Regions from separate parts of the Kineosporia sp. NBRC 101731 genome, predicted to be linked through region 2. Evidence: predicted binding sites of a transcription regulator. Region 2 holds the regulator's gene; each other region holds the start of a gene.
What was found. The regulator HrcA, encoded in region 2, represses chaperone genes, less so after heat shock. The targets are predictions, from matches to a motif close to GNTNGCACTCGGNNNNNCCGAGTGCNANC.

Region 1 (10,198 bases), on a different contig from region 2:
GGTCAAGAAGGCCCTCGGCGGTATCGGGGTGCTCTCCATGAACCCCACGGTCACTGACGACGACATCATCGTCGTGCTGGGGCAGGACTCCCAGTAGCCCGAGGGCGGTGACCACGAAGGTTGGCCACCCCGCCCGTTCGTGATCATGCACACCTTCCCCGGGGAGCTGGGGCACGTCCCGGCCGAAGGCTGGGGGATTGCCTGATCGCGAACGCAGTAGTGCTGGCGGGCGTTGGTGGGCCACCGCACTAGCTGCGCCCTCCTGAGGTGCTGCGGGGCGGACTGAGGTGCTGCGGGGCGGGCCGAGGTGCTGCGGGGCGGGCCGAGGTGCTGCGGTGCGGGCCGAGGTGCTGCGGTGCGGGCCGAGGTGCTGCGGTGCGGGACCGGTCGGGCGAACCGCGTGGGCCGGACCGGGTGCTGTCAGGCAGCCACCGGGTGCCCCGGGGGACTTCCCCGGCAGGCCCTGGCGCATGCATCGGTTGTCCGCCACGGGAACGTGCCCGGGCCCGGTTCGGCGGCTCGCTTGTTCCCCGATTGGGTCATTTCCGTGCGGTCAGGGCGCACGGAAGTTCCCCGATCATGGACGCGGGCCGGTCAAAGTACGCGGGCGGCGCCCCAGGGGCGCCTTCAGGGGCCCACGCGCGCCTAGGTGTCCTGACCACGGAGGTCGGCCACCGGCTCGTGCGTAGTCAGGCAAACCCTCGGCCGGCGTTCGGCGAGGTGACCGCACTTCCCGCTCGTGGAGACGTTGTCTCCGCCGAGGGCTGGGGGCCGCGTGGGCGTGAACGAACCGTGGGGTCACGTCGCCTGTGCCGGTGTGCTCACTGCCTGCACACGACGGGCCTCAGGGCGTCGTCGCGGGCAGTTGCCTGACCAGCGAGGATAGTTCTGGTTCGAATAGTCCTACGTTTCGGACCGTCATCATTCTGCCTTTTATCCGGTCGTGGAAAAAGGCCGTTGCCATTCATCGAACGGCGCTCGGTCTAAGTGCGGTTCACGAACATCGCTAAGAACTGGTATCTCCCGCATGTCGCATTCAGGCGCTACTGTAGGCGTCGGTCGAACAGTTCGATGAGCAATGTCCTCTCCAGCTTTCACGCCAGAGGCCCGCACGTTGGACCATCCCGGACCTGCCTTCTCAGGTGGAAACGGCGAGCGTGAGACCCGGTTCGTGTGCAGTGCGCGAACCGCGCCGCAGTTACAGCAAGCAGGAGTTGGAATGGCTCAGGGAACCGTCAAGTGGTTCAACGCCGAAAAGGGTTATGGCTTCATCACCGTTGACGGTGGTGGCGCGGACGTCTTCGTGCACTGGTCGGCCATCCAGATGGACGGCTACCGCTCGCTCGACGAAGGTCAGCGGGTGGAGTTCGAGGTCGGTCAGGGCCAGAAGGGCCCGCAGGCAGAGGCCGTGCGCCCCGCATCCTGATTCGTCGGTCGTTGGCCCCTTCGACGGGCTTATGACTTGACTCGTCACCGAAGCCGTTCCCGGCTCGACCCCGGGAACGGCTTCGTGTGTTTCCGAAAGTTTTACATTCCCGAGACCAGGTCGAACTAATAGCGTCGGTAATGGCCGTCGCCGGTCGCTCTCCTTGAACCGCGGATCGCTGAACCAATAGCGATGGATGATTGTTAGGGCAACGAGCCGGTAAGGCTATGGCTGCGCGCCGGAATGCGCTGAGCGGTTAATTCTTCTCGGCGTAGGACGCGATCGGGGCGGCGGCCAGAGGGATACGAACACCACGATCCCCGAGAACCAGGGAAGTGGCCTCGGAACCGCTGTCGACGATCGCCGCGACGGCTTCTGCGGCCAAGTGCGCGGGGGCATGCACGATCACTTCGTCGTGCTGGAAGAAAACCAGTTCGGCCCGGCCCTGATCATCGGGCAGCCCCGACAGACGACGGCGTAGTCCGGCCACGAGCGCGTTGGCCCAGTCGGCCGCCGAGGCCTGGATCACGAAGTTACGCGTGAACCGGCCCCGGGCCCGGGAGCGGGCCAGCGCCTGTTCCGGCGGCCCGTCCTGCCAGGTCGGTTCCGGTGGTGGGCAGGTGCGCCCGAGCACGCTGCGCACGATGCCGCCGTCTTCACCGGTGCGGGCCGCGCGCTCGAGCAGTTCCAGAGCCTGCGGGAAGCGCCGGCGGAGCGCCACCATCGCCAGGGAGTTGGCCCGGGCGCCGTACATGGCGGCCAGCAGGCCGATCTTCGCCTCGTTGCGGGCCTCGGGTTTACCCAGGGCCTGCCGGGCCAGGGCGGTGTACATGTCAGGGTCAGCCGTGGCCGCGATCATGCCGCGGTCTCCCGACAGCGCCGCCAGGATGCGGGGCTCCAGTTGACCCGCGTCGGCCGCCACCAGCACCCAGCCCGGATCGGCCACCACACACGCGCGCATGACCTTGGGAATCTGCAGCGCCCCGCCCCCCGATGTTGCCCAGCGCCCGGTGACCACCCCGCCCGGCACGTACTCGGCGCGGAACCGGCCCCCGCTGACCCACTGGTCCTGCCAGGCCCAGCCGTGGGCCACATGCAGCCGGGCCAGCTCCTTGTAGCGCAGCAGGGGCGGCACGGCCGGGTGGTCGATGCCCTTCAGCTCCCAGGCGCGGGTGGTGTCGACCGTGATCCCCTGCCGCCTGAGCGCCTTCAGCACCTCGGCGGGGGAGTCCGGATTGACCTGATTGATCTGGAACCCGGGCCCACTGCTGCCCGGAGCCAGCTCCTGCGCCACCTCCTCGGCCAGCGTCTGCAGCTTGCGCGGCCGTCCGTGATGCGCAGGCCGCGGCCCGAGCAGCTCGGTGAGCACCTCGTCGTGGATGCGCACGCTCCAGGGCAGCCCGGCCCGCCCCATCTCCACGGCGGCCAGACAGACCGCGGACTCGGCGGCCACCAGTAGCGGGAAGCCTGGATGGGCGACGCGAATGTCGGCGATCTGCTCGACCTGGGTCGCGTAGAGGCGGAGTAGCCCGGCCAGACCGTGAGGTTGTTCTCCACGCGGAGTGGGGCCCACCACGGGTTCACCCTCGTCGAGGTGGTCGGGGAAGCCGGTCGGGGCGGGGTGGCTGAAGCGGTCGGGGCGGCCGCCCGGGGCAAGGTGGTCGCTCGGGGCAAGGTGGTCGCTCAGGGTCAGGTGGTCGGCCGGGGCATGGTGGCCGGTCGGGTCATTGTGGCGGGCCTGGTCGCCGTGATCGGTCGAGTTGGGGTGGCTCGTGGTCGGGTCGCTGCGGCGGGGGTCGGTGGGGCCGGCCGGATCGGCTTCGGGAACGTGACCCGTGGCGGTTCTGGGTACCGTCAGGCCCGCATTGTCGAGCTCCTCGACCCAGGCGGCGACCTCGTCCGGCACGGCAAGCATGCGGGGGTCGATCTCGCCGCCGGCCGGTAGCTCAGGGCCGGAGCCGACCGAGCCGGAGCCGACCGAGCCGGAGCCGACCGAGCCGGAGCCGACCGAGCCGGGCCCGACCGAGTCCGACCCACCCGGGCCGACCGGCGTCCCTCCTTCTGGAGTTGCCCCCGAACCCTCACCGAACGCGTTCTCCTCGAACAGTGAGATCTGGGTGGCGCGGCCCGGCGTCACCGGCTCGCGGACCGCCGACTGGGGCGGCACGAACGGCTCGCCCTCGTACGTGCGCAACAAGTTCTCGACGGCGGCCAGGTCGTGGCACCGCTCGACCCGCACCCCGGCCTCGAGCAAGGCCGGATACATCTCGGTCGTACGCCACCAGATCCACCGGGGGCGGGCCTGGAGCTCCAGCCGGCGCACCTCCGCGACCGGATCGGCCGCCCAGGTGACCGGGCCGACCGGGCGACCGGCCCCGTCCACCCTTTGCCACTGGACACCGTTCCCGGAGGGCACCACCAGGACATGCCCCGGCGCGACCGCGGCCGCGCCGGCCGAACCGCTCTTCACCGCTCCGCCCGCCACAACCCCATGCTGGCAGCCACCACCGACAGTTCTGAGCGCCCGGCACCGGTTACGCGGTCAGGGGAAACAATGTGCGAACGGCCGTTCGGAGGGGCTCTGGAGGTTTGCACTCACCATGGTCGAGTGCTAATCATTGAACTAGCACTCTCCAAGTGTGAGTGACAGTTTTGCGAGTACGGCCAGGTGGATGAGGGCCGGTGTCGGGCGGGACAGGACCGTCGGGCGTCGGTCCGTCCGTCGCGGGCATCTCCCTGGCCAACAACCCACCCTACGTGGAGGGAACACCACACGATGGCCAAGATCATCGCGTTCGACGAGGAAGCCCGTCGCGGCCTCGAGCGGGGTATGAACCAGCTCGCCGACGCCGTGAAGGTGACCCTCGGGCCGAAGGGCCGCAACGTCGTTCTGGAGAAGAAGTGGGGCGCCCCCACTATCACCAACGACGGCGTGTCCATCGCCAAGGAGATCGAGCTCGAGGACCCCTACGAGAAGATCGGCGCCGAGCTGGTCAAGGAGGTCGCGAAGAAGACGGACGACGTCGCGGGTGACGGCACCACCACCGCCACCGTGCTCGCCCAGGCCCTGGTTCGCGAGGGTCTGCGCAACGTCGCCGCCGGCGCCAACCCGATGGCCCTGAAGAAGGGCATCGAGGCGGCTGTCACGGCCGTCAGCGCCGAGCTTCTCGCGCAGGCCAAGGAGGTCGAGACGAAGGAGCAGATTGCTGCTACCGCGTCCATCTCCGCCGCTGACCCCGCGATCGGCGAGCTCATCGCCGAGGCGATGGACAAGGTCGGCAAGGAAGGCGTCATCACCGTCGAGGAGAGCAACACCTTCGGGCTCGAGCTCGAGCTCACCGAGGGTATGCGCTTCGACAAGGGCTACATCTCTGGTTACTTCGTGACCGACCCGGAGCGTATGGAGGCCGTCCTCGACGACCCGTACATCCTCCTGGTCGAGGGCAAGATCAGCACGGTCAAGGACCTGCTGCCCCTGCTCGAGAAGGTCATCCAGAGCGGTAAGCCCCTCGCGATCATCGCCGAGGACGTCGACGGCGAGGCGCTGTCGACCCTGGTGGTCAACAAGATCAAGGGCACGTTCAAGTCGATCGCCGTCAAGGCGCCCGGCTTCGGCGACCGCCGCAAGGCCATGCTGCAGGACATCGCGATCCTGACCGGTGGCCAGGTCATCTCCGAGACCGTCGGCCTCAAGCTCGAGACCGCCGGCCTGGAGCTGCTGGGCCAGGCCCGCAAGGTCGTCATCACCAAGGACGAGACCACGATCGTCGAGGGTTCCGGTGACGCCGAGCAGATCGCCGGCCGCGTCACGCAGATCCGCAACGAGATCGAGGCCAGCGACTCCGACTACGACCGCGAGAAGCTGCAGGAGCGCCTGGCCAAGCTGGCCGGCGGCGTTGCGGTGATCAAGGCCGGAGCTGCCACCGAGGTGGAGCTCAAGGAGCGCAAGCACCGCATCGAAGACGCCGTGCGTAACGCCAAGGCCGCCGTCGAAGAGGGCATCGTGGCCGGTGGTGGCGTCGCGCTGCTGCAGGCTTCGGTCGTCGCCTTCGAGAAGCTCGACCTGACCGGCGACGAGGCCACTGGCGCCAACATCGTCAAGGTCGCCGTCGAGGCCCCGCTCAAGCAGATCGCGATCAACGCCGGTCTCGAGGGTGGCGTCGTGGCGGAGAAGGTGCGCAACCTGCCTTCCGGTCACGGTCTGAACGCGGCCACGGGTGAGTACGTCGACCTGATCGCCAAGGGCATCATCGACCCGGCCAAGGTCACGCGCTCCGCGCTGCAGAACGCCGCGAGCATCGCGGCGCTGTTCCTGACCACCGAGGCGGTCATCGCCGACAAGCCGGAGAAGTCGGCGGCTCCGGCCGGCGGCGCCCCGGACATGGGTGGCATGGACTTCTGATCCACCTGATCCATCTGCACCACAGTGGGGCGGCTCTCCTTCGGGAGGGCCGCCCCTCGTGCTTGGTCATGGAGGACGAGGATGCGCACCTGGGGTGCCCACCCCGGAACCGGGGGCTGACCGGCGTCCGCAATTACGTCTCTTCACGGTCGATCCGCACGTAGACACGGATCGGTGCGCAGTCATGCTCCAACGCTGCTTACCCTGGTTCCTGTGCCGATCGAGACCACACGCGACCACAGCCGGATCGTCCCGCCCGCCCGGCAGGTGCTGCTGGCGCAGGTGACGGACCAGCCGATCGACCTCCAGGCGCTGGCCTCACGCGTCGAGGGGGCGTCGTCGGGGGCCGTGGTCACATTCGGCGGCGTGGTGCGCAACCACGACGGCGGTCGCGAGGTGACCGGCCTGGAGTACGTCGGCCACCCCACCGCGCAGGCCGTGCTGGAGCGGGTGGTCGCCGAGGTCACCGCCGCCAGCGACGCCGAGGCCGTCGCGGTCTCCCATCGCATCGGCACGCTGGCCATCGGCGACACGGCGCTGGCCGTCGCGGTCGCCGGGGCCCATCGTCAGGAGGCCTTCGAGACCGCCATGCGCCTGGTCGACGAGGTCAAGGCGCAGCTGCCGATCTGGAAGCGGCAGGTGCTCGCCGACGGTACCGACGAGTGGGTTGCCTGCCCCTGAGATCTACTTCTTGGAGCCGGCGTTCTTGATGCCGGCTTCCTTGCTGCTGCGCTGGTACAGCTGCACCTGGTAAGTGCCCAGATCGGTCGCCTTCTTGGCGTGGAAGTTGTTGCTCAGCAGCCGCTGCTTGTCGGCTTCGGGGTCTTCGGCACTCTCGCCCAGCCGGGTGTTGCTCGTGACCACCCAGATCCGGGTGCGCTTGCGCAGGGCCTTGGTGATGTCGGCGGTCGTGGCCTCGACACCGAACAGCGTGGCGGAACGGGCTCCGGTCTGGCCCAGGGCGATGTCGTCGACCTCGTCGAACGCCGCCGGGTAAGCCAGTTTCACGACGCGCCGGGACTCGGGCAGGAAGATCACCGCGTCGCCCGGCTGGGCCTGCGACTCGATGGTCTGGGCCACGCCCCGCAGATTCTCCGAGTGGCCGGTGGCCCGCCAGCGGTAGACAGCCTGCATGTGTGCACCGCCGAGGGTGAACACGAGCAGCATGATCGCCAGGTACCGGACTCGCAGCAGGGTGGCCAGCGAGGCCAGGGCCAGAGCACCTCCGGGCACGGTGAAGAAGACGTAGCGCCAGTCGTACAGCGGGTGTATCTGCGAGACGCTCCAGAGCATCACCGTCGGCAGCACCGCCCAGGCGAGGCCGAGCGCCAGGGCCGGGTTGTGCGTGCCCCGGCCGATCCCTGCGAAAGCGAGGACCAGGAGGCCGACCACGATCCAGGTGAGCTCGTACTGGGCCTCGAAGAAGCCGGTGAGCCGGTTCCAGTGCGGCACCGGTAGCCAGGCCACCTGGGCGCTCTGCTGACTGGAGAACCAGAGCAGTGGGCTGAGCAGGGCCACGGCCAGGCCGCCGGCCAGGAACCAGCGGTGCCGCACCGGGGCGGCCGACGTGGCCAGCACATAACAGAGGTGGACGGCCAGGATGGTGAGGCCGATGACGTTGAGCAGGCCGAGCGCGGTCACGCAGCCGATGTAGACCGCCCAGCGTGTGCGCAGCCACGGCTTGCGGCAGACCTGCACCAGGGCCAGCGTGGCGGCCGTGGCCATCAGGGCGACCAGCGCGTAGGGACGGGCCTCCTGGGCGTACCGGGAGGACAGCGGCGCGATTACCCAGAGCAGGCCGGCGACGAGGCCGACCCGGCCGGATCCCAGTTCCCGGCCCAGACGCACCAGTAGGACGCCGGTGACGGCCGCGGCCGCCGCGGACAGCAGCCGGATCGGGGTGATCGAGGTGCTGTCGCCGAGCAGGGCGTGCGCGAGCAGGTAGTAGGTGGCGTGGACCAGGTCGACGCTCTTGGTCAGGTCGAGGATCTCGCCGGTGCTGCGCGACACCACGTCGCGGGTCACAGCCTCGTCCCACCACGGGCTGGGCCGGTTGATCCACCAGGTGAAGACCACGACACCGATGAGCGCGACCAGACCTTCGGCCATCCACGGCCGGGCCAGGACGTCGTGGGCGCGGCCCTCGAGGCGTTCGAGACGGCTCGAGCGGGGTCTGATGCTCTGGGGGGTGGTCTGCGGTCCGGTGAGTGCTGTGGTCTTCCGGCCTGAATCAGCCGGTACGGCCCCGTCGGGTCCCCGCCCCGTGGTCTGCGTCACCGAACGATGTCTCCTACTTCGACGTGGTGAATCGGCACCTATGAGAGTGCCTATGGTCACGCACGGCGACGTTGCCGCATCCTGATCCGTGGTCACCCACGGCGGACAGCGTCGACAACGGGAGACCGTTTCGGCGCCTTCGGAACGGGCGCCCTCGATCAGCCTACGTCAGGCCGGACACTGTCACCCGTCGGAAGGGTCACGGGAGGACAACGGTCGACTGAGAGATTCCTGGGAGTCGAAAACCCAGTAAAACTGGATCAACCGCCAGCAAATGGCGGCAGAACGTCGACGACGGCGCCGACCGGGACGACCCTGAGGCGGTCGCCCGTGACCTCGTCCACAAGGAACGACGACGCCTCGAGGACCCTTGCGAGGGCCGCTCCATGACGGTCGGCCAGGTGCAGCAGGAGTTCATCAAGGGGGGTGGGGCCGGCGATGGACAGATGCTCGGACTCCACTCCGGCCGCGGCCCGGGCCCCGGCGAAGTAGCGGATCGTGACCGACCCTGCCGTGGGGTTGCTGTTGTCCGTGAGGCTGTCACTGGTGATACGGGTGTTGCTCATGAGAAAGACTCAGCCTCCGATGGCGCTCATCGGCCGGGCCGGCTGGATGAACGAGGTGTCGTTGATGCCATGACCCGCCGCCTTGCCCCACATCGCCGCCCGCCAGATCTGGGCGAGCTCCGCGTCGTCCGCACCTGAGCGCAGCAGGGCCCGCAGGTCGGTCTCGTCGCGGGCGAACAGGCAGTTGCGGATCTGGCCGTCGGCCGTCAGCCGGGTGCGGTCGCAGTCGCCGCAGAACGGCCGGGTCACCGAGGCGATGATGCCCACGGTGCCCGTATTCTGGCCGTCCGAGGCGGTCCAGGTCTGGGCCGGTGAGGCGCCCCGGACCCGGGCGTCGACCGGAACCAGCTCGAACTCCCCGGCCAGCGCCTGCTGGATGTCGTCGGCCGTGACCATCTGCTCGCGCTGCCAGGCGCCCTGCGCGTCGAGCGGCATCTGCTCGATGAACCGCAGCTCGTAGCCCTGGGCCAGGGCCCAGCGCACCAGGGGTACGGCCTCGTCGTCGTTGATGCCGGGCAGCAGCACCGTGTTCACCTTGACCGGCCCGAGCCCGGCCGCGGTGGCCGCGGTCAGTCCGGCCAGCACGTCGCGGTGCCGGTCGCGCCGGGTGATCCGGTGGAAGCGTTCCGGGTCGAGCGTGTCCAGGGAAACATTGATCCGGCTCAGCCCGGCCGAGGCCAGGGCTCCGGCGCGCTTGTCCAGACCCACGCCGTTCGTGGTGAGCGCGGTGACGGGCGCGTGGCCCGTCTTCGTCCGTAGCCGGGCGGTCGCCTCGACGATGCGCTCCAGGCCCCGGCGCAACAGCGGCTCGCCGCCGGTGAAGCGGACCTCCTCGACCCCCAGCTCCGCAACCGCGAGGGTGATCAGGCGGATCAGCTCGTCGTCGGAGAGCACCTGTTCGTCGGGAAGCCAGTCCAGGCCCTCCGGCGGCATGCAGTAACCGCAGCGCAGCGAGCACTTGTCGGTCAGGCTCACCCGCAGATCGGTGGCCACCCGTCCATAGGTATCGATCAGGCGGGAGTCTTCGGGTCGCCCCGTGAGGGAGGGAACCCGCCCTTCTCCACGAGTCCTCGGGAGGCCGAGCATCACCGTTGCCACCTCGCCACTGTAAACAACGCTGGGGAAAAGGTGTGTTCGAGGCCTGAACCGGGCACACCGCGGCTCGCCGTCCCGGGTGGTGTGGTCGCCCGGGTGAACGGGAAGAACTCTCTGCGAGCCGGTGGTGTGGGGCATTTGTGCCGGTGGGCGACGCTGTGACGTGGCCCTCTCCAGGCACTTCCGGTCGGCGGTTCCGGTCGGTTCAGCCGGTCGGCGGGCTCCGAAAACACCCATCTGCGTGCTGTTATGACAGAGGGTAAAAACTGGTGACGCGGCGAGGGGTGCCGCGGGTGGGCGTTTCCTGTGGGTTCCCAGTGTCGTCCTACTTGACCAGGTGCTAACCTGAAGGTGAACAAAAGATGAACGAGAGGTGGCTAGGGGACTATGAAGCGAACCTATGGTCTTGAGACGGTCTCCGGTGCGTCGTCT
Region 2 (10,198 bases):
AAGTGAATGTCGTCCACGCCCTCCAGGATGTCTTGCACCACACGCAGGCCGGACAGGGTGCCGCTGGGCAGGTCGACCTGCGTCACGTCACCGGTGATCACGATCTTCGACTGGAAGCCGAGCCGGGTCAGGAACATCTTCATCTGTTCCGGCGAGGTGTTCTGCGCCTCGTCGAGAATGATGAAGGCGTCGTTCAGTGTGCGGCCTCGCATGTAGGCCAGCGGGGCCACCTCGATCGTGCCCGCCGCCATCAGCCGCGGGATCGAGTCCGGGTCGAGCATGTCGTGCAGCGCGTCGTACAGCGGGCGCAGGTAGGGGTCGATCTTCTCGGTCAGCGAACCGGGCAGGAAGCCCAGCCGCTCCCCCGCCTCGACCGCCGGCCGGGTCAGGATGATCCGGTTGACCTGCTTGGCCTGCAGCGCCTGCACGGCCTTGGCCATCGCCAGGTAGGTCTTGCCGGTACCGGCCGGGCCGATGCCGAACACCACCGTGTGCTCGTCGATCGCGTCGACGTAGCGCTTCTGGTTCAGGGTCTTCGGGCGGATCGTGCGACCGCGGTTACTGAGGATGTTGAGCGTCAGCACGTCGGCCGGCCGCTCGGACGTCTGCTGCCGGAGCATGCCGATCGAGCGCTCCACCGCGTCGGGTGTGAGCGCCTGGCCCGCGGCCACGACCGCCAGCAACTCGTCGATCAGCCGCTCCACCAGGGCGACCTCTCCGAACGGGCCGGTCACCGTGATCTCGTTGCCCCGCACGTGGATGTCGGCGCGACCGAATGCGCGCTCCACCGCTCGCAGAACCTCGTCCCGGGCTCCCAGCAGGGCCACCATGCTGACCTCCGCCGGCACGACGATCCGGTGCACGGCCTCCGCACCGCTCTTCGCTTCCGTCATGAGCTGGGGTTACGCCCGCCTCTCCGGGTTCGGCGCGCTGCCTCTGCTGGTTGCAGTCGATGGCAGCCTTGAGGCAACGATCGTAACCTCCGCCCCCGTTCCGTGGCTCCCCGATTTTGTCCCTCTTAGCCGGGGATCCCCATCGGCTGACCGGCCAGCACGTGGGCATGCACGTGGAAGACGGTCTGCCCGGCCTCGGCCCCGGTGTTGAAAACCAGCCGGAACTGGCCCCCGGCCTCGGCCTTCGCCAGCTCACCGGCGACCGTGACCACCTCGGTGAGCAGCGGCTCGTCCTTCGCCGCGAGGTGCACCACATCGGGGTGGTGGTCGACCGGCACGACCAGGATGTGGGTCGGCGCGACCGGGTTGATGTCGCGGAACGCGACCACGCGGTCACCGCGGTACACCATGTCGGACGGCAGGTCACCGGCGATGATCTTGCAGAACAGGCAGTCAGTCACAGGACCGAGGCTATCGCTCAGGCCCAGCGGCCCGAGGTCGCGGCGAGGATTCCCAGGGCGATCGGCCCGGCCGAGGACGTTCTCAGCACCTCGGGACCCAGGCGCACCGGTCGCGCTCCGGCGGCGGTCAGGGTGGCGAGCTCGCTCTCCCCGATCCCGCCCTCCGGGCCGACGACCAGCAGAACCTCTCCCGCATCGGGAAGCTTCGCCCCGATCAGGGGATCGACCGCGTCCTCGTGGAGGATCAGGGCGAGGTCGGCCTCGGCCAGCCGTTGCGCGAGGGCGGTGGTGTTCCGCAGCGGCTCGGTGTGAGGGATCCGCGCCCGCCGCGACTGCTTGGCGGCCTCCCGCGCGATGGTGGCCCAGCGCCGGGTGTTCTTCTCGATCTTCGGGCCCTCCCAGCGGGAGACGCTGCGCTGGGCCTGCCAGGGCAGCACCAGGTCGATGCCCACCTCGGTCGCGGTCTCGACGGCCATCTCGTCGCGCCCGCCCTTGGCCAGGGCCTGGACCAGGCCGAAGCGCAGGACCGGTTCGGGAACCAGGTCGAGCTCGTCGACGAGCAGATCGAGGTGACCCTTGCCGGCGGCCGTGACCGTGCACCGCGCGACCGCCCCCGAGCCGTCCGCGATCTCGACCTGCTCACCGGACCGGATCCGGCGCACCCCGGCGGCGTGCCGTCCCTCTTCCCCGTCGAGGACGAGGTCGGTGGACGGCGCGGCGCCGATCAGGGTTCCGGGGGCGGCAAAGAACCGGGGCAGGGTCACGAGTGGTTCCCGACCCCGCGAACCGGGGGCTGAACCGCGTCCTCAAGCATGAACGTCAGCGTCCCGCGAAACGGTCGCGGAGCTTGGAGAACACGCTGGTGTGCACCGGAGTCATCCGGCCCGAGGGCCGGTCCTCTCCGCGTAGCTTGGCGAACTCGCGCAGCAGGGCCTCCTGCTGCTCGTCCAGCTTGATCGGGGTGATCACCGCCAGGTGCACGACCAGGTCGCCCCGGCCGCCGCCGCGCAGGTGGGTGACCCCGAGCCCGCGCATGGTGGTGGCCTCGCCGGACTGGGAACCCGAACGGATCTCGAAGCTCTCCTGACCGTCCAGGGTGTCCAGCTCGATCGTGGTGCCGAGGGCCGCGGCGGTCATCGGGACCTCGACCGTGCAGTGGATGTCGTCGCCACGCCGGGTGAACACGGCGTGCTGACGCTCGACGATCTCGACGTAGAGGTCACCGGCCGGGCCACCGCCCGGGCCGATCTCGGCCTGGCCGGAGAGCTGGATGCGGGTACCGGTCTCGACCCCGGCGGGCACCTTGATGGTGAGGGTGCGGCGCGAGCGCACCCGGCCCTCGCCGGAGCACTCCAGGCACGGGCTGGGGATGACCGTGCCGAAGCCCTGGCAGTTGACGCAGGCCTGGGTGGTCATCACCTGGCCGAGGAAGGAACGCGCCACCCGCTGGGTCTGGCCACGGCCCTTGCAGATGTCGCAGATCTCCGGCTGGGTGCCCGGCTGACAGCAGCTGCCGTTGCAGACCTGGCAGACCACGGCGGTGTCGAGCTGCAGCTCGCGCTGACCGCCGAAGGCCGCCTCGGAGAGGTCGATCTCGATCCGGATCAGGGCATCCTGGCCCCGGCGCTGACGCGGCAGCGGGCCCCGCGAGGCGCCGCCCCCGGCGCCGCCGCCGAAGAAGGTCTCGAAGATGTCGGTGAAGCCGAAGCCCGCCCCGAAACCGGCCGCCCCGTTGGGGTCACCGCCGGTGTCGTAGGCCTGTCGCTTCTCCGGGCTGGAGAGAACCTCGTAGGCGCGGCCGACCTCCTTGAACCGCTCGGAGGCCTCCTCGCTCGGGTTGACGTCCGGGTGCAGCTGACGGGCCAGCTTCCGGTACGCCTTCTTGATCTCCTCGGGGCTGGCCGTCCGGGAAACCCCGAGCACCTCGTAGTAATCGCTCACGGCGGTGATGTTCTCTCCAGATCGGTGCAATGAAAGAGTGAAAGGCGGTGCCGCATAGTACGTGGCCGGACGGGTGGGCCCGGCCCCGGTTCAGACCGGTTCAGGGTTCGGGCCCCGCCCCGTTCGTCCCGACGGTAGTCACGATGCCAGGATCCGGGACACGTACCGCGCCACGGCACGCACCGCGGCCATGGTGTTCGGATAGTCCATGCGGGTCGGGCCGAGCACGCCCAGGCGGGCGACGACCTCTCCCTGAGAGGCGTAACCGCTGGACACCACCGAAGCTTCCTGAAGACCGATGTGTGCGGTCTCGCGTCCGATCAGCACACCGACGCCACCGGCGCCGTCGCCCATCTCGGTGAGGAGCTTCAGCAGCACCACGTGCTCCTCGATGGCCTCGAGCACGGGGCCGATGTGCTGGACGAAGTCCGGCCCGGAACGAGCCAGGTTGGCCGTACCGGCCAGCACGATGCGTTCCTCGCGCTCGATGTCGAGCGAGTCCTCGAGCGCGACGATCACCGCACGCACCAGTGTGCGGTCGTCCGGCCCGAACTGCTCGGGCAGATCGGCCACCACCGCGCTGACGTCGGTGAGACGACGCCCGGCCACGGCCAGGTTGAGCCGGGTCCGCAGACCGGCCAGCGTCTGCTCGGAGATCTCGCCCACCACCGGCACGATGCGCTGCTCGACGCGACCGGTGTTGGTGATCAGGATGACCAGCAGCCGGGTTCCCTCGAGCGCCACCAGCTCCACGTGCCGCACCGTGGAACGGCTCAGCGACGGGTACTGCACGACGGCGACCTGCCGGGTCAGCTGGGCGAGCAGGCGCACCGTGCGGCCCACCACGTCGTCCAGGTCGACCGCGCCGTCGAGCAGCGTCTGGATGGCCCGCTTCTCGGCCGTGGAGAGTGGCTTCACACCGCTCAGCCGATCGACGAACATCCGGTAGCCCTTGTCCGTGGGCACCCGGCCGGCGCTGGTGTGGGGCTGGGCGATGTAGCCCTCGTCCTCGAGCGCGGCCATGTCGTTACGGATGGTCGCCGGGGAGACACCGAGTGAGTGACGCTCGACCAGCGCGCGCGACCCCACCGGCTCCCGCGTCTCGACGTAGTCCTCGACGATGGCGCGCAGCACAGCGAGCTTCCGTTCCTCGCTCATGCCACCCACCTCCCAGTCATTCGGCTCATCACCCTGGCACTCACACCGCGGGAGTGCCAGTTTACGACCCCGGCGGCACCCCTGTGTGTCCACGGCGGGTCGGCTAGGTCTCCTGGCGCCTCCTGGTTACCGTCCCGCCATGGTTCCCAGTCTGCCCAGGATGCCCGGTTCTGCGCGCGGTCCCCAGGCCACGAGTGCATCTCCCGGTGTTGGCCGGGCGGTTCGTCCCGGTGACCGCTACGGGGCGGACGCGATCTCCGCCGCCCGCAAGAAGCCGCCGTTGCGTGAGCAGCCGGCCGACCTCGGACTGGTCGTCGAAGACGTCGAGACCGGCTGGGTCGGTGCCGTGGTGCGCACCGAGAAGAGCGGCGGCATGCACGTGGTGGTGCTGGAGGATCGTAAGGGGCGCACCCGCTCGTTCCCCCTCGGCCCCGGCTTCTGGGTGGACGGTGTGGCCGTGAAGCTCGTGCCGCCCGGGACCATAGCGTCTGCGGCCATGTCAGTGAAGTCGGTGAAGTCAGTGAAGCCGGTGAACCTGCGCAGCGCGTCCGGATCGGTCGCGGTGCGTGATCACCGCGCCCGGGTGGCGCGGGCCTCACGCATCCTGGTCGAGGGCAAGCACGACGCCGAGCTGGTCGAGAAGATCTGGGGTCACGACCTGCGCGTCGAGGGCGTCGTGGTGGTGCCGTTGCATGGCGTCGACGACCTGGCCGACGCGGTCGCGGACTTCGGCCCGGGGCCCGGCCGCCGGCTCGGCATCCTGGTCGACCACCTGGTGGCGGGCAGCAAGGAGTGGCACGAGGCGGCCGCGGCGGCCCGGGTCTCCGGCGCCCGCGAGAACGTGCTCGTGGTCGGGCACCCGTACGTGGACGTCTGGCAGGCCGTGCGCCCGCGCCGGCTCGGCATCGACGCCTGGCCGGTGATCCCCCGTGGCCTGCCGTGGAAGGAGGGCGTGCTGGAGGCGCTGGGCTGGCCGCACCACGAACAGGCCGACGTCGCGGAGGGCTGGCAGCGCATTCTCGCCTCGGTGACCAGTTACGCCGACCTGGAGCCCGCCCTGCTCGGCCGGGTCGAGGAACTCATCGATTTCGTCACGGGTGACGGCGAGGATCGCTGAGCACGACTCGCGCGTTCTACCGTGGGAGAGGAAGGGGGCTTGCCATGACCCAGGAACACCAGCCTGCGCAACCCGGTCAGAACCAGAACGTGAGTACGCACCAGGAGCCCGGCCCGGATCGGGATCCGGCCGCCGCCGACCGTGCGCAGACGGGTCCGGTCTACGGCACGCCGGGGCCGGGTGGCGCCGTACCGGCACCGCCCCCTCCGCCGCCCGGGTACGGCGCACCGGGTTACGGTCGGCCGATCGAGTACACGCCGATCATCCCGGGGCAGCCGCTCGACACCGGGCCGCAGAACCAGGGTGAGCCGGCTCAGTTCAGCGGGCTCGGTGGGCTCGGCGGACTCGGTGGGGTGGGCGTGTCCGGTCCGGCAGCAACGGCGGGTCAGGCGGGTCAGGCGCCACACCAGGATCAGACCGAGGGCTCAGGATCGAGCCAGTCAGGACAGATGGGCCGGATGGGCCAGGACCACGCGGGACAGCAGGCCGGGAACCAGGGCGACGAGCCGTCCCCGGCACCTGAGCACGGACAGCAGGCGCAGCCGAGTGGGCCGTCGTGGCGCCAGGGGCCACAGTACGGGCAGGGAAACTACGGGCAGCCAGGCCACTATGGCCAGCCCGGTCAGTACAACCAGCCCGGCACCTCCGAACAGCCACCGCAGTACGGGCAGCCCGGTCAGTACAACCAGCCCGGCCAGGCCCCGCAGTACGGGCAGCAGGGGCAGTACGGACAACCGGGGTACAGCGCCCCGCAGTACGGGCAGGCGCAGTACGGCCAGGGCCAGCAGGGTCAGTACGGCCAGGGCCACTACACCCAGAACGCTTCCCAGCCGGGCCAGTACAGCCAACCGGGCCAGTACAACCAGCCGGGCCAGTACGGCGCACCCCCGAACCAGCCCCCGTGGAACACCGGCCAGAACCCGGGCGGCTGCAACACCCCGCCGCCGCACCAGCAGGGCGGGCCGCTCTCCCCGAAGGAGATCAACCAGTGGGCGGCCGCCGCGCACCTGGGTGGCGTGCTGGCTTTCGTGCCGTTCCTGCCGCTGGTTCCGTGCATCGTGATCTACGCGATGTACAAAGACCGCAGCCGGTACGTCAAAGAGCAGTCGACCGAGGCGATCAACTTCCAGATCTGCGTGCTCTTCGCCTATGTCGTCGCCTACATCATCGATCTGCTGCCGATCCTGAACGGCTTCACCCTGCTGGTGTGGGTCTTCTCGGCGATCTTCTCGCTCATCGCCGCGGCGTCGGCCTGGCGGGGGGATCAGTTCAGCTACCCGATCTCCCGCGCGTTCCTTCACTGACCACACATTGAGGACAAGGTGGGCACCCGGGTGCCCACCTCGTCCTCAATGCGTTACCCGTCAGGGAAGCAGGGCCCGCACCACCGCATCAGCCAGCAGCCGCCCGCGCCGCGTGAGCACCACGGTTCCGGCCGCGGCCGGTTCCGGCTCGACCAGCCCGTCGGCGAGCACACCAGCCAGGAGCACTGCCGGGTCACCCTGCAGGCCAGCCTCTTTCAGAGGAAGACCTTCGCGCAGGCGGGAACGCAGCAGCACCTCTTCCAGCTGACGCGCCTGGTCGTCGAGCACCTCGCGCCCCTGCGCCGGGCTCTCCCCCGCGTCGATCCGGGTGGCATAGGCACTGGGGTGACGCACGTTCCACCAGCGCACCCCACCGACGTGGGAGTGGGCACCGGGCCCGACGCCCCACCAGTCGTCCCCCCGCCAGTAGGCCAGGTTGTGCTGACAGGCATCGTCGGGCGTGCGCGCCCAGTTACTCACCTCGTACCAGGTCAGCCCGGCGGCGGAGATGAGATCGTCGGCCATCTCGTACTTGTCGGCCTCGTCGTCGTCATCGGGCGCGATCACCTCACCGCGGCGCACCCGGGCGGCGAGCTTCGTACCGTCTTCCACCACCAGGGCGTAGGCGGAGAGATGGTCGGGCTCGCAGGCCAGTGCGGCCTCCAGGCTGGAGCGCCAGTCGGCCAGGCTCTCCCCCGGCGTGCCGTAGATCAGGTCCAGGCTCACCGACATTCCCGCGTCGCGAGCCCACTTCACCACGTCCGGAATACGTTTCGGGTCGTGCGTGCGGTCGAGCACGGCCAGCACGTGACGCACCTGCGACTGCATACCGAACGACACGCGCGTCACCCCACCGGCCGCCAGCGCAGCGAGCGATTCCGGCGTCACCGAGTCGGGATTGGCCTCGACCGTGACCTCGGCCCCGGATTTCAGGCCGAAGTTGTCGCGCACTCCGCCGATCAACCGGGCGAGGTCGCTCGCCGGCAGCAGGGTGGGAGTTCCGCCGCCGATGAAGACCGTCGACACCGGACGCTCCGCCACCCCGGCCCGGGACAGCACCGAGGCCGCGAAAGATAGCTCCTGCACGGCCGTCCCGGCATAGGCAGCCTGACTGGCACCGCCACCCAGCTCTTTCGCCGTGTAGGTGTTGAAATCGCAGTAACCGCAACGCACCGCACAGAACGGGACGTGCAGATAGACGCCGAAGGCGCGCCCGGCCGACCCGATCGCCGCCGAGGCGGGAAGAGAGCCGTCGACGGGAGCGGGATCGCCGTCAGGAGGTGGACCAGCCATATGTACTCAGCCTCTGCGAATTGCTTTTTCGGCGATGTGCCGGATGTCCGGGTCGAGTTCCAGCCCCAGCGCCGCGAACGCGTCGATCAACCGGCGCATGGTCGCGGCGTCGGCGCCGGGCAGGAAGTCGCCGACCGTCACCCCATGACCGGGCCGGAACGTCACCCGCACCTCGTCCCCCGCGCGAACCTGACCGCTCTGCAGCACTTTCAGGTAGGCACCGGGCCGGTTGACCCGGGTGAACCGGCGCACCCAGCCCTTCTCCTGCATCCGCTCGGCGAACGTGCGGCACGGCGTACGGGGCATCGTCACCTCGACCACCACCTGCGGGCCGATCGCCCAGCGCTCGCCGATCTCGGCGCCGGTCACATCGATCCCGGCCAGGCGCAGATTCTCGCCGAACAGGCCGGGTGCGATCGGGCGGCCCAGCTCGGCACCCCACCAGTCCGCGTCCTCGTCTGCGTACGCGTACACCGCCTTGCCCTGCCCGCCATGGTGTTTCCGGTCGACCTGGGTGTCGCCGGCCAGGCCGAGCGGCCCGATCTCGACCGGCCGGGTCACCGGACGCTTGTCGATGGCCGTGCTCTTGGCGCTGCTACCCCAGGGAGCGGGCAGCAACTCGTGCACGACGGAAACCGCACTGACCCTGCCGGGCGGGAGAACGTCCACCATTGCCTGGTTCATGAGAGACATCCTGCGACGCGGACGCCGCAGGACCCACCCCTATTTCTTCCGCTCGCCCGCGGAGCCGTCGTCACTCGACAGCGCCGCGATGAAGGCCTCCTGCGGAACCTCGACCCGGCCCACCATCTTCATCCGCTTCTTGCCCTCCTTCTGACGTTCCAGCAGCTTGCGCTTCCGGCTGATGTCACCGCCGTAGCACTTGGCCAGCACGTCTTTCCGGATGGCGCTGATGTTCTCGCGGGCGATGATGCGGGCCCCGATCGCGGCCTGGATCGGCACCTCGAACTGCTGACGCGGGATCAGCTTGCGCAGCTTGCCGGTCATCATCACGCCGTACGTGTAGGCCTTGTCGGCGTGCACGATCGTGCTGAACGCGTCCACCGGCTCACCCTGCAGCAGGATGTCGACCTTGACCAGGTTGGCTGCCTGGTCACCGTCGGGGTTGTAGTCGAGCGAGGCGTAGCCCTTGGTGCGCGACTTGAGCTGGTCGAAGAAGTCGAAGACGATCTCGGCGAGCGGCAGCATGTAGCGCATCTCCACCCGGTCTTCGGACAGGTAGTCCATGCCCAGCAGCGAGCCGCGACGCTCCTGACACAGTTCCATGATCGCGCCGATGTACTCGGACGGCGCCAGCATGGTCGCCCGGACGATCGGCTCGCGGACCTCGCTGATCTTGCCGCCCGGGAACTCGGACGGGTTGGTCACCGTGACCTGCGACTTGTCGTCCAGGGTCACCTCGTAGACCACGCTCGGCGCGGTCGAGATCAGGTCGAGCCCGAACTCGCGCTCCAGCCGCTCGCGGACGATCTCCAGGTGCAGCAGGCCGAGGAAGCCGCAGCGGAACCCGAAGCCCAGAGCCACGGACGATTCCGGCTCGTAGACCAGCGCGGCGTCGCTCAGCTTCAGCTTGTCGAGCGCCTCGCGCAGCGGACCGTAGTCGGAGCCGTCGATCGGGAACAGGCCGGAGAAGACCATCGGCAGCGGCTCGCGGTAACCCTCGAGCGCCTCGGTGGCCGGCTTGGCGTAGTTCGTGACCGTGTCGCCGACCTTGGACTGGCGAACATCCTTGACGCCGGTGATCAGGTAACCCACCTCGCCGACGCCCAGACCCTTGGTCGGGACCGGCTCCGGCGAACTGACGCCGATCTCCAGCAGCTCGTGCTGGGTCTTCGTCGACATCAGGGTGATGCGCTCGCGCGGGTGCAGCATGCCGTCGATGACCCGGACGTAGGTCACGACACCGCGGTAGGTGTCGTAGACCGAGTCGAAGATCATCGCGCGGGCGGGCGCGTTCGGGTCGCCGACCGGGGCCGGGACCTGCTTCACGATCTGCGCCAGCAGTTCCGG
Region 3 (10,198 bases), on a different contig from region 2:
CGTAGACCACCGTTGCCGCCACCTCCTCCCGGGACGCGTCCTTGACCAGATAGCCGCGGGCACCTCCCGCCACCGACCGGGCGACGCCGTCGGCGTCCTCAGCCATGGTCACCATGACCACGATGGCCTCGGGATGCCGCGAGAGCAACCTCCGGGCCGCCTCGACGCCACCGATACCGGGCATCCGCACGTCCATCAGCACGAGCGACGGGCGCTCGACCGGCCAGCGCGCCAGCGCTTCCTCACCCGAGGAAGCGTCCACCACGCGGGTGATGCCGGGAACGGAAGAAAGAGCCCTGTGCAAGGTTTCTCTGACCAGCGCAGAGTCATCGCACACCAGAACCGTTGCCACAGATACACCTCACGAAGCCTTGGCATCACCCATCCGTGGGAGATGTCCTCTGACCAAGGTTTCGGCTGTGGGGCCGGGGACTTGAGCTACTGCCGGCCACTCAGGCCTGGAGACCGCGCAGGACCTCGTCGATCGACTCGATCAGGGAGCCGGCGGTGCGGGCGCTGGCGGGGATGGTGTCCGGGCGCCAGCCCGGCCCGGCCAGGATCACGGTCGGCGCGGGCCGCTGCCGGCGCAGGATCTGCGAGTCGGCGGCGTCAGCCCCGGGCATCCGGGCGAAGAGCACGATGACCGACGGTGTGGTGCGGCGCACGGACGATGCGAGGGCGTGCGGGGGCAGTCCCGTGCCCAGCATCCGGGTGGGTACCTCGTGCTCGGCCAGCGCCGCGGCGAGCGCGTGCAGGGGCAGCGAGTGGTAGTCCGAGTCGGCGCAGGCGAGCAGCACCATCGGTGAGTTACGGGTGATCCGGACATTGACGGCCACGTTGCGCAGCACCCCGAGAATCACCTCGGAGAACGCGTGCTCGACGTCGATGCCCTCACCCGAGACCCGTACCCGCTCACCCAGCGCACGCAGCACCGGCATGATCATCGTGTTCCAGGTCGGCACCACCCCCTGACGGCGGATGCTCTCCCGCAGGATGCGGTGGGTCTCGTAGGTGTCCAGCGACATGGCCGCGCGGGCCAGACCCCGGCTCTGCGGGGTGCCGTCGGGCAGGGCCATCGCCCGGCCGCCACCGGCGGGGCCGCCGGCGGCGGTCTCGACCGAGCGCAGCACCCCGGGCCACTCGTCATCGTTCCGGCGGCCGGGGTCGTCGTACCCGTCGCCGGGCTCGCCCAGACCGGTGAGGTCGAGTTCGTCGTCGGGAGAGTCGTCCTGGGGACGCGAGGCCCGGCCCCGGGCCGACCAGGCGGTGGGCTCGGGACGGCCGTAGCCGACGGGGTACTCCGTCTCACCCGGGGCCGGCTCGTCGAGACTCTTGTCGAAGGTCTTGTCGAAACCCGGGTCCAGGTCGACCTCGTCGAGGAACGAACCGGGCGGGTAGCGGTCGGCGCCGGGGGCGAAGTCACGGGGGGTGTCGAGGGGCCGGCCGCCCGCGTCCGGGTCGAGGTGGGACGCGTCGAAACCCTCGGCCGGGGTGTGGTCGTCGTCGGGCTGCACGGGGCGGCCCTCGGGGGTGAGCGCCGTGGCGAGCGCGATCTTCGCGGCGTCGCTCGGGGCCACCCCTTCCAGGGTGAGCCGGCGCATGACCATGAGCCGGGCCACGTCGGCCGGGGAGTAACGGCGGTGGGCACCGGCGGTGTGCGCGGAGGGACCGAGACCGTAGCGACGGTCCCAGGTACGCAGGGTGGGCGGGGCGACGCCGAGACGTCGGGCCACGGCGGCCACCGTGAGCGTGGGCGAGGGCGGCGTAGAGATCGCCTCCGTCACCTCATTCCGACCTTGGGCGGGCTCTTCAGCTCGGGTCATTGCCTGCCGAGACGTTTCTGACACTTCACCCGCCCCCTGGCACTAGAGACACAGACACTAACTCAGAACGTCCCCCGATGCCGCCCCAGCCGAACAAGCGGTGCAACGATCCTACTTGAGCAGCGCCCGAACCGTTGCAATCTCCGGGAGAACCGCTTCAAAGGTAGTTCACCGAAGCGTCAAGCGCGCCCCGAGGCGGACCGATGCATCTCTTGCCGGGACTGGAGGAGCCCCCTCCATCACACGACCAACACGCGACCAACACACGACCCCGAAACCCGGGGTCAGGTTCTTCGATCGGAATGGTGTGTCCATGATGGCTGAGATTTCTCGTCTTCCCGGGCCCGTCGCCGACCTGTGGGAATGGCAGCTCGACGGCGCCTGCCGGACCGCGGATCCGCGGGTCTTCTTCCACCCCGAGGGCGAGCGCGGCCCGGCCCGCCGCCAGCGGGACGTCGCGGCGAAGTCCGTGTGCGCCCGCTGCCCCGTGATGGAGCAGTGCCGCGACCACGCCCTGCAGGTCCGCGAGCCCTACGGGGTCTGGGGCGGTCTGACCGAGGACGAACGGGAGAGCACGTACGCGCAGGAGCGGGACGAGTCGCTGGCGGCCAGCTGAAAAAGCCCGGCCCCGGAACGGGGCCGGGCTTTTTCAGTACCGGATCAGTGACGGATCAGTGGCCGTGGCCGTGACCGTGACCGGCCGCGGGCTCCTCGGCCGGCTCCGGCTTGTCCACGACCAGCGTGTCGGTGGTGAGAACCATCGACGCGATGGAGGCGGCGTTGATCAGCGCCGACCGGGTGACCTTGACCGGGTCGATGATGCCCTTGGCGAGCAGGTCGCCATACACCTGGGCAGCAGCGTCGAACCCGGTGCCCGGACCACCCTGGCGGACCTTGTCGACCACGACGTAGCCCTCGAGGCCGGCGTTCTCGGCGATCCAGCGCAGCGGCTCGGAGGCCGAGCGCTTCACGATGTTGACGCCGGTCGCCTCGTCGCCGGTCAGGCCCAGGCTGTCGTCCAGCACCGAGACGGCGTGGATGAGGGCCGAACCGCCGCCGGCGACGATGCCCTCCTCGATGGCCGCGCGGGTCGCCGAGACGGCGTCCTCGATGCGGTGCTTCTTCTCCTTGAGCTCCACCTCGGTGTGAGCGCCGACGCGGATGACACAGACGCCACCGGCCAGCTTGGCCAGACGCTCCTGCAGCTTCTCGCGGTCCCAGTCGGAGTCGGTGCGGTCGATCTCGGCGCGGATCTGCGCGATCCGGCCCTCGACCTCGATGCGCTCGCCGGCGCCCTCGATGATCGTGGTGTCGTCCTTGGTGATGACGACGCGGCGGGCGCGGCCCAGCTCCTCCAGGCCGACCTGGTCGAGCTTCAGGCCGATCTCCGGGCTGACGACCTGGCCGCCGGTGAGCACGGCGATGTCCTGCAGGGTGGCCTTGCGGCGGTCACCGAAGCCGGGGGCCTTGACCGCGGCGGCGGCGAACGTGCCCTTGATCTTGTTGACGACCAGGGTGGACAGCGCCTCGCCGTCGACGTCCTCGGCCAGGATCAGCAGCGGCTTACCGGTCTGCAGCACCTTCTCCAGCAGCGGGAGCAGCTCGGAGAGGGAGGAGATCTTGTTCTGGTGGATCAGGATGTAGGCGTCCTCGAGGACGGCTTCCATCCGCTCCGCGTCGGTCACGAAGTACGGCGACAGGTAGCCCTTGTCGAACTGCATGCCCTCGGTGAAGTCGAGCTCCATCGCGGTCGAGGAGGACTCCTCGACGGTGATGACGCCGTCCTTGCCGACCTTGTCGAACGCGTCGGCGATCAGCGAACCGACCCCCGCGTCCTGCGCCGAGATGGTGGCGACGTGGGCGATCTCTTCCTTGCCCTCGATCTCCCGGGCGGTCTCGAGCAGCTTGTTGCTGACGGCCTCGACGGCCGCGTCGATGCCACGCTTCAGGCTGGACGGGGCGGCGCCGGCGGCAACGTTCCGCAGGCCCTCCTTGACCATCGCCTGGGCCAGCACGGTCGCGGTGGTGGTGCCGTCACCGGCGACGTCGTTGGTCTTGGTCGCGACCTCCTTGGCGAGCTGGGCCCCCAGGTTCTCGTACGGGTCGTCCAGCTCCACCTCCTTGGCAATGGTGACGCCGTCGTTCGTGATGGTGGGGGCGCCCCACTTCTTGTCGATCACGACGTTGCGGCCACGCGGGCCGAGCGTCACCTTGACGGCGTTCGCCAGGGCGTCGACCCCCCGCTCGAGCGAGCGCCGGGCGTCGTCGTTGAACTCCAGAGTCTTTGCCATGCGTTGTCAGTCCTTTGGATGGATTTCTCGCCACTTGGGTACTAGGAGAACCACATACGCCCCGGCCGCCACGAAGGCAGACCGGGGCGGATGCTCGATCAACGGGCCCGCTGAATCAGCGGGACCGCCGAATCACTTCTCGATGATCGCGAGGACGTCGCGCGCCGAGAGGATGAGGAACTCCTCGCCGGAGTACTTCACCTCGGTGCCGCCGTACTTGCTGTACAGAACGGTGTCGCCGACCTTGACGTCGAGCGGAATCCGCTTGGCGCCTTCGTCGTCGAATCGGCCGGGGCCGACCGCCAGGACCTCGCCCTCCTGGGGCTTCTCCTTGGCGGTGTCCGGAATGACGAGACCCGAGGCCGTCGTCTGCTCCGCGTCCAGCGGCTTGACGACAATTCGGTCCTCGAGCGGCTTGATGGAGACCGACACTTTGCGGACCTCCCCTTCTCGGAACGTCGATGAATGTGCAAGGACTGTGGTCCAGCGGGACATCGACCGTCGTCGCGGGTGCCGATCGGGGCCCTGCTGAGGGGTGTTGCTGGCAATCTCACGAGGAGAGTGCCAGGTTCGAATCTAGAACGGTCGTTAGCACTCGGTCAACCCGAGTGCCAGGAGTGTCGGCAAGATTGTCGGTGGGCCGTGGGAGGATCAGCGGGTGGATCTCTCCGGAATCGCGAACCTGCTCACCCAGGACGGCTGGTCCCTGCTGGAGTCGCTGCCCCAGTACGACGAGTCCACCACGATGTCACTGGGCGAGCAGCTGCGGCGCGACGGCCACCCGGCCGAGACGGTCGCCGCCGCCCTCACCCAGTCCCGCCTGAGATCCGCTGCCCGGGCCAAGTTCGGCCCGTTCGCCGACGGCATGCTCTTCACCCCCACCGGCCTCGAGCAGGCCACCCGGCTGCCCGTGGCAGCGCGGCACGCGCAGCGTTTCGCCGCGGCCGGGGTGCGGCGGGTGGGTGACCTGGGCTGCGGTATCGGGGCCGACTCGATGGCCCTCGCCACGCTCGACCGGGAGGTCGTGGCGGTGGAGAAGGACGAGGTCACCGCGGCCATCGCCACCGTCAACCTGCGGCACTGGCCAGAGGCCGTGGTGCGGCACGAAGACGCCATGACCACCCGCATCGACGATCTCGACGGGGCCTTCCTCGACCCGGCGCGCCGCGAGGCCTCGGGCCGGCGGCTGCTCGACCCGCGCACCGGCAACCCGCCGCTGTCGTTCGTCCGCGAGCTGGCCGGCCGACTGCCCGCGGTCGGCATGAAGACCGCCCCCGGCGTGCCCCATCACATGGTCCCCGACGACACCGAGGCGCAGTGGGTGTCGGTCGACGGCGACGTGGTGGAGTGTGGGCTGTGGTTCGGCTCGGTCCGCCGCGAAGGCGTGCGGCGCAGCGCCCTGGTGCTCGACTCCTCCGGCGGCGGCGCGGAGATCAACGACAGCTCGATGGCCGACACGGTGCCCGCCGAGGTGGGCAAGGTGGGCCAGTTCCTCTACGAGCCCGACGGTGCGGTGATCCGGTCCGGGCTGGTCGCGGCCGTGGCCAACCAGATCGGCGGCCGGCTCATCGACCCGACCATCGCCTACGTCACCGCCGACCGCATCGAGCACACCCAGCTGGCCCGGGTCTACGCCGTCGACGACGTCTTCGGCTTCCAGCTCAAGCAACTGCGCACCTATCTGCGCGACCGCGGCGTCGGCCGGATCACCATCAAGAAGCGCGGCACCGCGGTCGAGCCCGAGCAGCTACGCCGTCAGCTCCGGCTGGCCGGGCCGAACGAGGCCACCATCGTGCTGACCCGGGTGGCGGGGCGGCAGTCGGTGATCGTGGTGCGGCCGTACAAACAGAATTGAAGACGTGGTGGAGCCTGCATGCGCAGGCTCCACCACGTCTTCCATCAGGTTTTCAGGCCTGCACCAGCGTGACCGGCATCGAGCTGTCGGCCGGGAGGGTCAGGTCTGACGGAGTGCGGCCCGTCTGCACCATGCGGGCACCGAGTGCCGCCACCATCGCGCCGTTGTCGGTGCACAGGCCGGGCCTCGGCACCCGCAGGGTGATGCCCTGCTTCGCGCAGCGCTCCTGCGCCATGGCCCGCAGCCGGGAGTTCGCCGCCACTCCCCCACCGATCAGCAGGTGCTCGACGCCGTTCTCCTGACAGGCGAGCACCGCCTTGCGGGTGAGTACGTCGACCACGGCCTCCTGGAACGACGCCGAGACGTCGTTGACCGGCACGCTGACGCCCTCGGCCTCCCGCTGCTCGACCCAGCGGGCCACGGCCGTTTTCAGGCCGGAGAACGAGAAGTCGAACCGGTGGTCGCGCATGTCGTGCGCGGCGCTCAGGCCCCGGGGGAAACGGATCGCGGCCGGGTCGCCCTCGCGCGCGGCCCGGTCGATCAGCGGACCGCCCGGGAATCCCAGCCCCAGCAGACGCGCCACCTTGTCGAAGGCCTCACCCGCGGCGTCGTCGATGGTGCGGCCGATGGGCTGCACGTCGTAACTGACGTCGGGCACGTAGAGCAGTGACGAGTGCCCGCCGGAGACCAGCATGGCGATGGCGGGCTCGGGCAGCGGACCGTGCTCGAGGATGTCCACCGCCACGTGCGCGGCCAGGTGGTTCACGCCGTACAGCGGCTTGCCCAGGGCCAGCGCCAGGGCCTTCGCCGCGGCCACGCCCACCATCAGCGCGCCGGACAGGCCCGGGCCGGAGGTCACGGCGATCGCATCGACATCGCTCAGCGAGACACCGGCGTCGGCGCAGGCACGACGCAACGTCGGCACCATGGCCTCCAGGTGCGCGCGGCTGGCGACCTCGGGCACCACCCCACCGAAGCGGGCGTGCTGGTCGACCGAGGAGGCGACCGCGTCGGCCAGCAGCGTGCCGCCGCGCACGATACCGACCCCGGTCTCGTCGCAGGAGGTCTCCAGGCCGAGGACGAGAGGTTCATCGCTCACGCCACCCACCCTAGTCACCCGCTCTCAGAGGTCGAAGTCTCATGATCCAGGCGTCGATGTCGCCGGGCTGGTAGTACCGGTGGCGGATCGCGATGCGCTCGAAACCCCGCCGGGTGTAGAGCCGGATGGCCTGTTCGTTGTCGGCGCGAACCTCCAGCAGGAGGCTGGTCGCCTCCCGGGACCGGGCCTGGTCGATCATCGCGTCGAGCAGCTGACGGCCCACGCCGCGGCCCTGGGCCGCCGGCGCGACGGCGACGGTCTGCACGTCTGCCTCCGCGCCCGGTGCCAGCAGGCCCGCGTAGCCGAGCAATTCGTCCTCTGCTGATTCTGCCACCACGTACCAACGGGTCTCGGGGTGGGCGAGCTCCGACCAGAACATCTCCACGGTCCACGCGGTGTCGCCGAACAACTCGCGTTCCAGCGGCATCAGCGCCTCGACGTCCCACCAGCGCATCGCCCGCAGGCGAATGCTCACTTCAGCACACGCTTCCGGGTGATGTTGGCCTGGGCGTCGGGGCGACGCAGGTACAGCGGCTCGGGATCGAGCAGGAAGCGCGGGTGCGGCTGACCACGATCCAGATGGGCCAAGGACGCGAGGGCACCGGCGGAGGGGTCCGGCGGACCTTCGAGGGGGGCGCCGAAGATGTCGGGGTAGAGGTCGGCTCCGCGGCCTGCGGCTCGGAGTGCGTTCAGCTCGAGCTCGGCCGGCGCACTGACCTCTGGCAGCCCCTCCCGTACCGGGACCAGCACCCCATCGATCTTCGTGACCTCGTAGCGGGCCCAGTAGACCTCGCGGCGCCGGGCGTCCATGGCCGCGATGAAAGGGGCGGTCGCGCCGTGCTGCACGGCTTCCAGAGCGACCGCGTCGAGGCTGCACACGCCCCGGACCGGCAGATCGAGCGCGTAGCCCAGCACGGCGGCCGTGACCAGACCGACCCTCAGCCCGGTGAACGGGCCGGGGCCCACTCCGGTGACGATGCCGGTCAGATCGGCGCGGGTCGCCCCGGCCTCGGCCAGCACCTCCTCGATCAGGGGGGCGAGCTGCTCGGCATGCTTGCCGCTGCGCTCGCCGGACCGCTCGGCCACGACGGCGGCGCCGTCGTGCACGGCGACCGAAACCATGGCGGACGCGGTGTCCAGGGCCAGGGTGAGCTCGTCGGTCATGTCGTTCTCGCGTTCTCCGTTAGATGGAGCTAGAGGGAGTTAGAGGGAGGGCAACTCGACGCCGGACCAGCGGGGGCCGTAGCCCCGCAGGCGCACGGTACGGGGCTCGTCGTGCACGGTCTCGGGGTCGTCCGGGCCGGAGGCGCCGCGCGGGCGTTCCAGGCGGACCTCCAGGCGGTCGGAGGCCAGCCCCTCCACCAGGCCCTCGCCCCACTCGACCACGGTGACCGACTCGGACAGGTCGGCGTCCAGGTCGAGATCGTCCACCTCGGACAGGGTGTCGAGGCGGTAGGCGTCCACGTGCACCAGCGCCGGGCCCTCGACGAGCGACGGGTGCACCCGGGCGATCACGAAGGTCGGGCTGGTGATGTCACCGCGCACCTCCAGCCCCGCGCCGATGCCCTGCGTCAGCGTGGTCTTGCCCGCGCCCAGATCACCGGTGAGGACCAGCAGGTCTCCGGGTTTCAGCAGGCCGGCCACGAGTCCGCCGAGCTCGCGCATGGCGGCCGCGGACGACACGTCGGACGACACGGTCATGGCCGGCTCGCCGACGGATCCGGCCGGATCAGCCCGGTGCGCCCCACTCACCTGCGACCTCCTTGGTCATTGGCTCGGCCTTCAGCCCTTTCGCCGGCTGGTTGCCGTACGGGGGTCACGGTACGACGTCCCCACCCCCGCCGACGACTCGGCTTCCGGTCGCGCACCGCCGCGGAGGCGTCCGTCATCAGTTCCAGCAGGTAGGCGTTGACCAGATCCGGGTGCTCCAGCGGCAGCAGATGACCGGCCTGCCGCACCACCACGTACTCGGCGTCGGGCAGGCTCGCCACGATGTCGTCGCTGTGGGCGCGCGGGATCAGCAGGTCGTCCTCCCCCGCCATCACCAGCAGGGCGTGGCCGTCGAGCACGGCCAGTGCGACCCGCTTGTCGTGGCTGCCCAGACCGGGCAGGAAGTCGGAGATGACCTCCATCCGGGTCTGCGCGATCAGGCCCGCCGAGAACCGCACCAGTTCCTGGGGAACCGGCGAGGCGAACGAGTACCGGCGCACCAGAAGACTTTCCAGGTCACTGCCGATCCGTCGACCGTGAGCGACCAGAGACGGCCGGCTGGCCAGCAGACGGGCCGCGGCCGGGGCCAGGGACATCATCGCCCGGCCCACGCCGGACAGGCCGAGGTCGAGCGGACCCAGGCCCCCCGCGCTGGTACAGAACAGCCCGACGCCCACCACGCGCTCGGCGAACAGCTCGGGACGCTGCTCGGCGAGCGCCATCACGGTCATGCCCCCCATCGAGTGCCCGAGCAGCACCAGGGGACCCTGCGGGGCCACCTCGTCGATGACCGCGGCCAGGTCGCGTCCGATCTGGTCGATCGTCGAGGAACCGTCCTCCCCGGCGCCCGAGCGCCCGTGACCCCGCTGGTCCCAGAGCACCAGCCGGTAGTGCCCGCGCAACGCCAGCCGCTGGTAGTGCCAGGCATCCAGACTGAGCGAGTACCCGTGAGTGAGGACGACAGTGAGGGGCGGTGATTCCTCCGGCTCGTCGACCTCGACGTGCAGAGACGCCCCGCCACTCGTCACTACGTGCGACCTACCTTGCAGCGAGCCAAGTTCCGGGCCACCGCGGCCGTCCGTCGCAGCTGCCCCGGGATCACCCAGCAGCTTGCGCCGGGACATCGCGGCGCGCTCGGCGGCCAGGCCGAGCACCGCACCGACGCCGGTCGCGACCAGGCCCACGCCGAAGGCGAGAACGGTGTTCCTGGTATTCCTGGTATGGGCCGTGGTGCCGTCCGGGGCGACGATCCGCGGCGGTTTGGCGGGGCCCAGAGTGCGCGCGGGGGTCTGAGGGCGACTACTTCTCGGTGCCTTCCCTGGCATCTCGATCTACTCCTACCGGCCCGCGGAACCGGTGTGGATCCGCGGCACCCGGGCACCCAGGCGCGTCACGATCTCGTAGCTGATCGTGCCGGCAG

Region 1: the regulator HrcA is predicted to act here: its motif matches at 4,014-4,042, upstream of groL (chaperonin GroEL).
Region 3: the regulator HrcA is predicted to act here: its motif matches at 4,702-4,730, upstream of groES (co-chaperone GroES).

The regions. Positions count from the first base shown of each region.
Region 1 covers NZ_BSTC01000008.1:124,049-134,246, forward strand. The annotation lists gene QSK05_RS22265 (LytR C-terminal domain-containing protein) at 1-97, shown strand, start outside; gene QSK05_RS22270 (cold-shock protein) at 1,220-1,426, shown strand; gene QSK05_RS22275 (bifunctional 3'-5' exonuclease/DNA polymerase) at 1,683-3,911, opposite strand; gene groL (chaperonin GroEL) at 4,203-5,828, shown strand; gene QSK05_RS22285 (molybdenum cofactor biosynthesis protein MoaE) at 6,042-6,509, shown strand; gene QSK05_RS22290 (glycosyltransferase family 39 protein) at 6,513-8,105, opposite strand; gene QSK05_RS22295 (MoaD/ThiS family protein) at 8,366-8,671, opposite strand; gene moaA (GTP 3',8-cyclase MoaA) at 8,681-9,769, opposite strand; gene QSK05_RS22305 (hypothetical protein) at 10,154-10,198, shown strand, end outside.
Region 2 covers NZ_BSTC01000016.1:50,716-60,913, reverse strand. The annotation lists gene QSK05_RS30925 (PhoH family protein) at 1-893, opposite strand, end outside; gene QSK05_RS30920 (histidine triad nucleotide-binding protein) at 1,019-1,354, opposite strand; gene QSK05_RS30915 (16S rRNA (uracil(1498)-N(3))-methyltransferase) at 1,372-2,118, opposite strand; gene dnaJ (molecular chaperone DnaJ) at 2,174-3,295, opposite strand; gene hrcA (heat-inducible transcriptional repressor HrcA) at 3,434-4,453, opposite strand; gene QSK05_RS30900 (DUF3097 domain-containing protein) at 4,614-5,570, shown strand; gene QSK05_RS30895 (DUF4870 domain-containing protein) at 5,660-6,874, shown strand; gene hemW (radical SAM family heme chaperone HemW) at 6,935-8,167, opposite strand; gene QSK05_RS30885 (MOSC domain-containing protein) at 8,174-8,851, opposite strand; gene lepA (translation elongation factor 4) at 8,891-10,198, opposite strand, start outside.
Region 3 covers NZ_BSTC01000001.1:1,216,272-1,226,469, reverse strand. The annotation lists gene QSK05_RS05450 (response regulator transcription factor) at 1-352, opposite strand, end outside; gene QSK05_RS05445 (MerR family transcriptional regulator) at 453-1,784, opposite strand; gene QSK05_RS05440 (WhiB family transcriptional regulator) at 2,140-2,439, shown strand; gene groL (chaperonin GroEL) at 2,495-4,114, opposite strand; gene groES (co-chaperone GroES) at 4,247-4,546, opposite strand; gene QSK05_RS05425 (THUMP-like domain-containing protein) at 4,773-5,969, shown strand; gene tsaD (tRNA (adenosine(37)-N6)-threonylcarbamoyltransferase complex transferase subunit TsaD) at 6,022-7,068, opposite strand; gene rimI (ribosomal protein S18-alanine N-acetyltransferase) at 7,079-7,543, opposite strand; gene tsaB (tRNA (adenosine(37)-N6)-threonylcarbamoyltransferase complex dimerization subunit type 1 TsaB) at 7,540-8,232, opposite strand; gene tsaE (tRNA (adenosine(37)-N6)-threonylcarbamoyltransferase complex ATPase subunit type 1 TsaE) at 8,272-8,769, opposite strand; gene QSK05_RS05400 (alpha/beta fold hydrolase) at 8,817-10,103, opposite strand; gene alr (alanine racemase) at 10,116-10,198, opposite strand, start outside.